One region of the Aequorivita sediminis genome, then DNA from elsewhere that is predicted to be linked to it. Evidence: riboswitches for the same ligand, from Rfam matches in the RefSeq annotation. Region 1 holds a riboswitch; the other holds the start of a gene.

Region 1 (5,607 bases):
TCCAAGAGGCGTCATTAAAGCAAAAAAGAATAGAAATAACAATGTAGTCGATCTTTTATAGCCAGCGGTAATAAAAAAGAAAGATAGAATAATGGCAACAGGCACTTTATGAATAATAATAGCCGTTAGTAAATTGTTTTCTTCCGAAATTGGAAAACCTTCCATAAAGGCATGTATGCCTAAACTTATAAAGAGTATCCAAGGGAAATGTTTGTTTTCGGAATGCAAATGAATATGTCCATGTTCGGCCCCCTTTGAGAAAAATTCTAAAAATAGCTGCAAAAGTATACCTAGCATTATATATACACCAATACTTTTAGAATGGTCTTCAAATACGTGTGGTAACAATTCAAAAACTGTTATGGATAAAAGAAATCCACCGCTAAAAGCTAGGAAAACTTCCATATTGCGCATTTCCTTTTTCTTCAAGAAAAGTGCGACTATGTAACCTATAACTACGGCTAAAAAAAGTAAAATATAATTCATTAGTTAAAAATCAGGATTAATCTTTCTGAGGTTTTTTCATCAAATTTATTGAGTTTGTAATCTCCAAAAACTGCTTTTAACGTTACTCCTGCCTTATCAAAGTAGTCTTTAAAGTCTTTTAGCCTTAAAGCTTTTACCCTTTCAGTAAATGAATAATCAATTCCTTGATCGTTAAATCGGATGTTTTTTATGATATAACCATCTTCAACATATTTTTCAATATCAAATAAGATTCCACCAATTTCTTTTTTTTCTGAAGGAATTAATTTTTTAATAGCCAGATCGACGTTTAAAAAGTCTATAACTCCGTGTCCATTTGGTTTTAGCTCATATTTTATTGCTTTAATTGTTCTTAAGTTATCTTCTTCTTTTTCAAAATAACCAAAACTTGTATAAAGATTAAATACAGCGTCAAACTTTTTTGGATATGGTAAACACATATTGTGAACTTCAAAATGGAGTCTGGGTTTTTCGTATTGTTTAGCGTAAGCAATGCTTTCCTCAGAAAGATCTACTCCTGTTACATTAAAACCTTGTCGATATAAGTATTTTGAATGTCTGCCTTTCCCGCAGGCTAGATCTAAAATACTGTCATTCTTTTTTAATTTTAAATATTTAGTAAGCGTGTTCATAAACAACGCCGCTTCTCTGTGATTTCTATCTTTATATAAAATATGGTAATATGGCGTGTTAAACCAGGAAGCGTACCAATTGTTTTTTTCTTTTTGCATAGTTATCGTTTCACACTGCTAAAATACTGTATTTTTGCAGTAAAACTGATTATATATTATGGGAAAGAATTTTAAAATGGTAGCTAAAACCCTATACGGGATGGAAGAGCTACTGGCTCAGGAACTTCGTCAATTAGGAGCGTCTTCTATTGAATTAGGGACCCGAAATGTTTCCTTTGAAGGAGACACTGGCTTTATGTATAAAGCTAACCTATGCTGCCGTACTGCAATTAAAATTCTGAAGCCAATAACAGCTTTTAATATTTTCACAGAAGAAGATTTATATAAAAAAGTTTATGAGATGCCTTGGGAAAACTATATGGACGTAAAAGGTTCCTTAGCAGTTAATGCTACTGTTTTTTCAGATGTATTTACACATTCTCAGTATATCGCTTTAAAGACAAAAGATGCTATTGTTGACCGTTTTCGCGATAGGGAAGGAGTTAGGCCAGATGTGGATTTAGACCACCCTACCTTACGAATAAATGTGCATATAGATCGTAATATCTGTACTATTTCATTAGATAGTTCTGGGGAATCATTACACAAACGTGGTTATAAAGTAGAAAGTACTCTTGCCCCGATAAATGAAGTTTTAGCTGCAGGTATTTTAATGCTATCTGGTTGGCAAGGGCAGTGTGACTTTTTAGACCCGATGTGTGGGAGTGGAACTATGTTGACTGAAGCTGCAATGATAGCCTGTAATATTCCACCAAACTTGAATCGTGAGGAATTTGGCTTTGAAACTTGGCCTGATTTTGATGTAGATTTATATGAGAAAATAGAGGAAGCAGCTCTTAAAAAAGTTCGTGATTTCCCGCATAAAATTTATGGCTTTGATTCTGATCCTGTTGCTATTCATAAAACTAAGGAGAATATAAAAAGTGCAAATCTTCAAGAATTTATTGAGGTAAAACAACAAGATTTTTTCGAAAGTGAAAAACAAGGCGAAAAGTCGTTGTATATGGTTTTCAACCCACCTTATGATGAAAGAATATCTGTAAATGATATTCAAGAGTTTTATAGCTCTATTGGGAATACTTTAAAGCGTGGCTATCCTGGAACTCAGGCTTGGATGATTACTTCAAATATGGAAGCGCTTAAATTTGTTGGACTACGTCCTTCGAGAAAAATTAAGTTGTTTAACGGAAAACTAGAATCCAAACTTGTACGATACGAAATGTATGAAGGAAGTAGAAAAGCGTCTAAGCAATAAAATTTTATAATAATTTCCTACTTAGGAAAATTTCCTTCACAAAATTTTAGTCTATTTCTAAAATATCGCCTTCTTAATTATTAGTGAAAACGGTTATTGGCTTAGGAATTAGTTAATGATTGAAGTTTCCTTTGAACATATTTTTTGACTCACTTCTCTTCTATAATTGAAAAGCAATTTTTTAACTTTACCTGACAATTTATTATATCTGCAATATCACTGCAAACTGGCTCAGCAATTACCTTAGGTTTTGGGTATAGAATAAAGTTCCCAAAATCTATATAACCCGCTATAGCTTTATTGCAACTTGGGCGCTTTATATAAAAAGGTTTTTATTATCTATTGCGAAAACCATAATTTATTCTTGTTTTATTTAAAAATAAATCGTATTTATGCATTATCATTACGAGTTTCTTAATTGAAACAGCAACCTGCCTAAACAGGCGAAGGTGCTAAAACGATGAGCCGGTCCAGGAAAAATATGTTATCCTACACATTTCATTTGTTTTTTTGTAATGGTTTAATTTTTTAATTAAATCTATTATGGAACATTTTTTATTAAGCAGAAAAAAGAGAGAATTGCATAATTTAAACTTCTTAGAAGTTTTTAAAAACTTGTCTGATGAAGAACTCATAGACAGCTATAAAACTACACTTAAAGCCAATATTGAGGGCGTACATTTACAATCTTTACATTTAATAGCTTTGGATTTAGCTATTATCAAGCGATTTAATAAAATCCCGATTAAATTAAAAAACACTGTCTTAAGAATTAATGATGGTTTTGAAATTTCAAATTTAAGCGTAGAGAAAAAAGACCCAAAAATTCAAATCGCCAAGGAGATAAAGAAAATGTTTTCTACACAAACAGAAACTGAGTCTCAGGTAATTGTTGATATCGATTTGGGACCATATCGCGATGTTCAAAGAATGCGAATTTGGAATAACACTTACCTAAAATGCCATCAGACGGCAAGGAAGTCTAAAATGCTATTTAGCGAAAATATCGCAGTATATCCTAACTGGTGTTTTGTTAAGCCTGGGACAATTTTCTCGTTCACTTTAATCTTCGAAAACCTTCTTAAAGAATGCCTCTCCTTTGATTTAGTTGAAGATATACCAGAAATGGGTGGTTTCTTGTTTAACGGAATAAAGAAAAACAATTCCAACGTTTATCACCTACGGATGTAGAAAAGTTTAGGCAAGTTATAGCAGACTGAATCTATACGAGATGTTTTAAAGCAATTTAGATTGCGCTATACTAATCAAATCTCCTGCATAAACAAGAAGTTTACTAATACTCTACAATTATATAACCTATAAAAAGGGTAGTACCATAAAAGAGTATTTATCAACCAAAATCACAACAACTAATAATTAATTAAGAATATGAATCCCACTAGTGTTAAATTAAGCAATTCAAAAACCTCACAACTAATTGAAGTGCTTTTCTCTTCTATAGAAAAAGATACCATTGATGAATCAGAAATCATTACCCAAGATAAATTTCCTTATTTATTATGCTTACCGGCTGAGAATGTCGTGGCTTTATTAGATTTCACAGATGTTTCACCCTATGTGATTTGGTATTTTGATGAAAAACTTAACTTCTCTGGAAAAGGGTTTAGTTTGAATTTGGGTAAAGGTTATTGTAGAATACAAATTCGTACTAAGTATATGGTATTGTGGAATAGAGAAAGCCAATATTGTAAAGATTATGAGGCATTTAAATGTGAAAAAATTAATTTGATGGAATAAAGTTGAATTTATGAGAAATAATAATAATACATTAGAAAATAGGCATGAGTTTCTAGATAACGACCAGATGCCCATTGTCTTTTCAAGTCTAATAATAAATGTAGCGTCGGTCAACAAGAAGTTTGGAACATTGAAAGACTTTATATCAAATTTTGATTTAAATGGACAGACTAATGGGAAACTATTAATTTTAGCTGAAATGGCCTCTCCACCGTACAACCTTTTGCAAATTGTTGAAAATCAGCTTTGTCCCTTGGGGTTCGTAAATAAACGGGATTATGTATTTGCTGATGAAGAGTTAATACATGGTGCTGAAGATATATCTACACCTTACCTTAATCAAGCTCATCCTGCTTGTAAGAATATTCCTTGGTTAGGAAGCTTGATTAAAGCGGATGGGAACTTCGTCTGGTATAAGGAAAAGGTTGAGAAGGAGGTTCGAGAGATTGATTTTCCAATCGTTAAATTTAATGTATGGAAAGAAATAGCTGTACAGAAACCAGAGCAATCTGTGTTAAGAAATATCAAAATGAAACATGGGGCTGTACCAGAATCTAGATTAAAGTATATGAAAAAACTGCTTGAACTTGACAATTCAGGGCTTATCGAATTGTTTAATACGTACGTTGGGCGAAGACATTTTAGTATTGAAATGCAAAGCGATATAATGCTACTTCAGGATGAGCTAATAAAAAGAGATTTAGATTATAGTGCTATATACAACGGTAAATCATTCTCCTTTGCCAAGAAGATAAAATTAGTGGGGAAAAAAGTAATTACTATATAGAAAAACAAACTTATGAAGCATAAACATCACATTGTGTTTTTTACCGGTGCAGGTATTAGTCAGGAAAGTGGTATTCCCACTTTTAGAGATAACAACGGACTTTGGTCTAACCATAAAGTTGAAGACGTTGCGTCTATGGAAGGCTTTAGTAAAAACCCACAACTTGTATTGGATTTTTATAATGAAAGGCGTAGGGCAGTTGAAAATGCTCAACCAAACCTAGCGCACCAGTTAATTGCGGAATTGGAAGATAGATATGAAGTTTCTGTCATCACACAAAATGTAGATAATTTACACGAAAGAGCGGGCTCTACAAATGTTTTGCATTTGCACGGTGAACTGACAAAATGTAGAAGTATTAAAGATGAAAATCTTATTTACCCGTACACTAAAGATATCCAAGTTGGTGATTTGGCAGCCGATGGAGGTCAATTAAGACCACATATTGTATGGTTTGGCGAAGATGTTACTGAAATTGAGAGAGCCATTACAATAGCTGAAACGGCAGATTTATTTGTAATTGTTGGTACTTCAATGGTGGTGCAACCGGCGGGATCATTGCTACTGTCTGTTCCTGTGGATGCTCAAACAGTTTATATTGACATAAAGCCTGATGTAGAGGAAGGTAT
Region 2 (5,607 bases), on a different contig from region 1:
CAAGAAATTATGAGTCCATTTGCTGTTAAAGCTATACAATTACTTTTAAGTCTTTCATTGTTAATTGTCCTTCACGAACTAGGACATTTCATTCCCGCAAAACTTTTTAAAACTAGAGTTGAAAAATTCTATCTTTTCTTTGATGTGAAATTTTCACTTTTTAAAAAGAAAATTGGTGAAACCGTTTACGGAATCGGTTGGTTGCCCTTAGGAGGTTATGTAAAAATATCCGGAATGATTGATGAGAGTATGGATAAGGAACAAATGGCACAACCGCCACAACCATGGGAATTCCGAAGTAAACCAACTTGGCAACGTTTAATTATTATGCTTGGTGGGGTTACAGTAAACATTATTGTTGGTTTTGTTATTTATATGAGTCTTCTGTATTTCAACGGAAGCAGTATTACTACCAACGAAGATATTCCTCAAGGCTTCGCGGTTACAGAGCAATTTGAAGAATACGGTTTCCGAAATGGAGATCATATTTTAAAAGTGAACGGAGAGCCATTTGAAGATGTTATGAAAATTAACAAGTATATGTTTTTACGCGACGTTTCCTCGGTTGAGGTAAAACATGCAGATGGAACTATTGAAACAATTTCAGTACCTGATGACGCTGGAACAAAAATGTTTCAGAATGACACTCACTTTCCGTTTCTTCCAAGAACATCAACTGTAATAGATACTGTACTTGCAGATCATCCCGCTGGTAAAGCAGGGTTTTTAAAGAACGATAAAATTATTGCGGTTAATGGAACAAGCATCAAATATTATGATGAGTTTCAAAAGTTACTATCCAAGAATGATGAAAATATTATAGTTGTTGAAAGGAACAATGGTCAAGATACTTTAAGAGTTAAGCCTAATGATGAAGGGATAATAGGAATTAATGTATCTAGAAAAGAAGTTATTTCACAAGTGGGTCAGACTAAGGTGGATTATACTCTAGGTGAAAGTATTGTTGGCGGTTTTGGTTATGGTTACAATACGCTGAAGGATTATGCATCGCAATTTAAATATGTATTCACTAAAAAAGGAGCTACTAAGGTCGGTGGTTTTGGAGCCATTGGTAACCTTTTCCCAGAAGCTTGGGATTGGGTGAGGTTTTGGGAAACAACCGCGCTTATATCTATTATATTAGCGTTTATGAACATTCTACCTATTCCTGCTTTGGATGGAGGACATGTAATGTTTTTATTATATGAAATGATTTCAGGCAGAAAACCTAACGATAAGTTTATGGAATATGCTCAAATGGTTGGATTTTTCATATTAATTGCATTAGTTCTTTTCGCCAATGGAAACGACATATATCGCTGGTTATTTGAATAATAGAAACCTGCAAGTTTAAGCAGAAAGGTAAAAAAGTTAAAATTTTTAAATTTTTTTATTTTTTTATTTTGATGAATGTAAAAAAGGCTTATATTTGCACCCGCCTACGCAATCTAAGGGATTGTAATAGCAAGTAAAAGCTGGCAAAGGCAAGACATAAATTCCTCTTTAGCTCAGTTGGTTAGAGCATCTGACTGTTAATCAGAGGGTCCTTGGTTCGAGCCCAAGAAGAGGAGCAAACAAACCCAGACAACCGTCTGGGTTTTTTGTTTTGTAATACTATGGAATACTGTGTTTACATATTATATTCAGATAGTCTATCCAGGTTTTACATTGGATACACTTCAAACTTTGATGTAAGGATTGCTTTTCACGAAAATCCTGAACCTCGAAAATTCACTTATAATGCTAAAGATCGCTGTGCTTTGGCGAGTTTTTTATAATCGCAATACAGAAATTTTTAGATGTTTCATCTGGGTTATAACCATTTTCAGTAAGCGGACTGACACCTAATGAGATTCTTTTTTTATTCATTTTATCGGTGTATTCTTGTCTCATTGGGTTTTTTCCATTGGCCCTATCCGATTTGTCCCAACTTGAATCGTAAATCCAATCAGTCTCTTCGTGAAATAACAAACTTTGAAGCTTTTCTGGATCTGTATTTCCACTTATATAAAAATCAAAAACTTTTACGTAAGTAGAGTCTTTTAAAAGGTGTTTGTGCTCGTTAAGCAATTCATTAAATGTAATGTTGGTCATATAAATATATTTAGGTTAATAATTATTCATTTCTAAAAATTATCTCACAGATCAAAATTTTGCGTAGGTTATATTTCGCAAATTTTTAATCTAATTTTCAGTCAAAACTTGTCAGTTTTGAACTTGTTATTCGTTGCGTTTTTAGAGGCCTAGAAACACTTAATATTTAAAATTGTAATAAATGGGTTGAGAACATTTTTTTCCTGGAAGTAGGCACATTTCTTTAGCACCTTCGCCTGTTTTAGCAGGTTGCTATCACTTAATGTGATTCTGAATGAGAGTTATAAATATAATAATTTGAAATTATTTCTCCAATGAAAACTTAAGGTTTTTTCGATTGGTAGCAGGGGGGGAATTCCGAATCAAAAGCAAAAAGCCTAGCATTTCTGCAAGGCTTTAAATTGAATATCTTGTTTGGTATTATTTCCCAGGAAAATCTGGTTTTCTCTTATTAAGAAATGCTTGTGTTCCTTCTTTAAAGTCTTCGGTACCAAAGCAGTTTCCAAATTCTTCAATTTCAACATTAAATCCGTTAACGCCGTCTTCGTAATTAGCGTTTATCGCTTTTATAGCCGATTTGATTGCAACAGAGGAGTTTCTCATAATCTTTCCTGCAATCTTTTCAGTAGTCTCATTTAATGCTTCAGGAGTAGTTACTTGATTTACTAATCCGTACTGCAAGGCTTGGTTAGCATCAATCATTCCCGCTGTCATAATCATTTCCATAGCACGGCCTTTACCAACTAGCTGAGGCAGGCGTTGCGTACCTCCATATCCAGGAATTACTCCCAATGAAACTTCCGGTAATCCCATTTTAGCATTGTCTGAAGCTATACGGAAGTGAGCTGCCATAGCTAATTCCAAGCCACCACCAAGAGCAAAACCGTTAACAGCTGCAATTACAGGAGTACTTAGGTTTGCAACAAAATCGAAAAGTAATTCCTGTCCTTTAGCCGCAAGACTTCCTCCTTCAGCTACCGAAAAATCTGCAAACTCACTAATGTCTGCACCGGCTACGAAGGCTTTCTCACCACTACCAGTAACAATAATCACTTTTGTCTCTGAAGATTCATCTGCTTCTTTAAAAGCAGTGTGAAGTTCTTGAATGGTTTCACGATTTAAAGCGTTTAACTTTGATGGACGATTAATTGTGATGGTTGTAATACCATTATCAGTTTCTGAAAGTATGTTTTGATAGCTCATATTCTATTTTTTTTAGATAATCTTTTTTCTTTTGTTCACTAACTTTTTTATGGTTTAAGACCTTGATACTAATTGTTTCGGATGCCAATTGGTAAGAAATTCAGTATGTGCGGCTGCTAGATCTTGAGTTTAAAAAAGTTGTTACCACAAAGCTACTAAAAACCTATTGTATTGCTGGGAATGAAACTTCAAAAGTGGTTTTTTCAGATGTCGAAGTTAGCGATATTGTTCCGCCGTATCTCTCAACAATATTTTTTACCATTCCTAAGCCTAGTCCCATCCCACTAGATTTAGTGGTAAATTGGGGTTCAAATATTCTTTCTTTGTTTTGGTTAGGTACGCCAACTCCATTGTCTGTAACGCGTATAAACACACTAGTTCCTTCCGATTTTACTGTGACTTCGATACGTGGTTCTTCAGGGTTTTTCTGCTCAATAGATTGAATACTATTTTTAACTAGATTGGTAACTACCCGAACTAGCTGCGTTCTGTCGAATAGTACGCGAACTTCCTCTTCTTCTGAAAAGAAATATATATAATTTTCAGTAAAAATCTCTAAGGCTAATTTTGTGATTTTAACTACGTTTAGTGTTTCATCTTGCTGCGCTGGCATTTTTGCGTAGGTTGAAAAAGCCGAAGAAATGGAGCTCAAAGTATCTATTTGCTGAAGCATGGTGTTGGTGTACTCAGCAATTTTTTGTTCAATATCTGGGTCGTTGCGATCAAATTTTCGTTCAAAACTCTGGACTGTTAGTCGCATAGGGGTAAGCGGATTTTTAATTTCGTGTGCTACTTGCTTTGCCATTTCACGCCAAGCAGTTTCACGTTCGCTAGCAGCGAGCTGTGCGGCACTTTTTTCTAACTCGTCAATCATTCTATTATACGCATTTACTAGTGTCGAAATCTCGGAAGGAGTGTCGCTAAGGTGTATTTTCTTGTTTCGAGTATCAAAACGGGTTTCTGCTAACTTTTCACTTATTTCCTTTAAAGATCGAGTAATATATTTTGAAAGAAAATATGCCATTGCAATCGCCACTAACAACATTAGTAAATAGGCGATTCCAAGTCTGTAGAGGTAATCTGTAAGCTCTTTGTTGATTAGGTCGTCGTCTTCTATATACGGTAGATTAAGTATCGCTAAGGGCTTAAAATAACTATCGGTAATGTAGGTGTAAGACGATTGGTATTTTTGTCCACCTTCTTCAAAAGCTTTTATATAATTTTTATGTGATGAGTTTTGAAGCCTATCCAAAACCAAGTCTGGGATTTTTTGTGAAACTGTATCTCTGAAAAAAGAAGGTCTTGAAGATTTTAAAAGATTTCCATCGAGGTCGTAAAGGAAAATTTCGAGTCCGTGGATATCTTTTATTTCGTAAATCTTATCCTTAAAAATTAGCGGAATTTGGTTTGTTTCTTCGGGATAGGTAGTATTGTCTAATACGTATTTAATATTAGCACGAATAGCCGATTCTTTACGCAACAATCGATCACGGTGATAATCTTCGGCTTCTGTTTTATATTGATTAACGGTTACAATAGCAATGAGTACTGAGGCTCCAATGACTAAGAAAATCATGGAGAGAAAGATTCTAGTACGTAGCGATTTTTTATAAAAGTACACTTATATCATTTTGAAGAAGAAAGATAGCAATAATTAATCCGCTTTAAACTAGAATTTAGAATTGATAAGTCTTATTTGTTTTTTTCCTCTCTAATTCTTTTATACATTTTATATCCCATCATCAATAACATAGAAAAAACGATGATTCCTACAGTTCCATAAATCCAGTTTACGGCGCTTTTCAAGATAACTAAAAACACAACAGCAAACAAAATAATGGTCGGCACTTCATTAAAGAGTCGCATTGAATTTGAAGTGTGTTTAATTATCCCTTTTTGAAGTTGTTTAAAAATTTGATGGCACTTAAAGTGATAAATAATAAGCGCGACTACAAACGCTAATTTTACCTGCATCCATGCGTCTGTTAGCCAAAACATGCGCATTCCCAAAAGCCAAAAGCCAAAAATTAAGGCTAGAATCATACTTGGCCAGGTAATGATATTCCATAATCGAGAGGCCATTATGTTGAGTTGTTTTCCTAAAATTTCTTTTTCAGGAGAAGGTTTTTGTGAAGCTTCAATTTGATAAACAAACAAGCGAACTATATAAAAAAGTCCAGCAAACCAAGTAACTATAAAAATAAGGTGTAATGATTTTATGTATAGGTAGTATTGTTCCATTGAAATAGTATAGAAAAACAGTTTAAAAGTAACCTTTTAATATTTATTCTTTGAGGGTTTTTCGAATTT

The links. A riboswitch is a leader RNA that binds a small molecule or an ion and turns the genes downstream of it on or off. The one in region 1 is predicted to bind S-adenosylmethionine.
Region 2: linked by a shared signal. The riboswitch ahead of RT250_RS11190 (hypothetical protein) and the one ahead of RT250_RS12600 (hypothetical protein) in region 1 are both predicted to bind S-adenosylmethionine.

What each region holds. Positions count from the first base shown of each region.
Region 1 covers NZ_JAVLSO020000010.1:70,669-76,275, reverse strand. The annotation lists gene RT250_RS12615 (ZIP family metal transporter) at 1-486, opposite strand, end outside; gene RT250_RS12610 (class I SAM-dependent methyltransferase) at 486-1,217, opposite strand; gene RT250_RS12605 (THUMP domain-containing class I SAM-dependent RNA methyltransferase) at 1,276-2,433, shown strand; SAM-I-IV-variant riboswitch at 2,829-2,924, shown strand; gene RT250_RS12600 (hypothetical protein) at 2,977-3,624, shown strand; gene RT250_RS12595 (hypothetical protein) at 3,823-4,191, shown strand; gene RT250_RS12590 (hypothetical protein) at 4,259-4,978, shown strand; gene RT250_RS12585 (SIR2 family NAD-dependent protein deacylase) at 4,991-5,607, shown strand, end outside.
Region 2 covers NZ_JAVLSO020000007.1:72,143-77,749, forward strand. The annotation lists gene rseP (RIP metalloprotease RseP) at 10-1,335, shown strand; tRNA gene RT250_RS11180 (tRNA-Asn) at 1,498-1,571, shown strand; gene RT250_RS11185 (GIY-YIG nuclease family protein) at 1,617-1,778, shown strand; gene RT250_RS11190 (hypothetical protein) at 1,744-2,094, opposite strand; SAM-I-IV-variant riboswitch at 2,281-2,377, opposite strand; gene RT250_RS11195 (enoyl-CoA hydratase/isomerase family protein) at 2,515-3,297, opposite strand; gene RT250_RS11200 (sensor histidine kinase) at 3,461-4,873, opposite strand; gene RT250_RS11205 (CopD family protein) at 4,990-5,538, opposite strand; gene RT250_RS11210 (MATE family efflux transporter) at 5,582-5,607, opposite strand, start outside.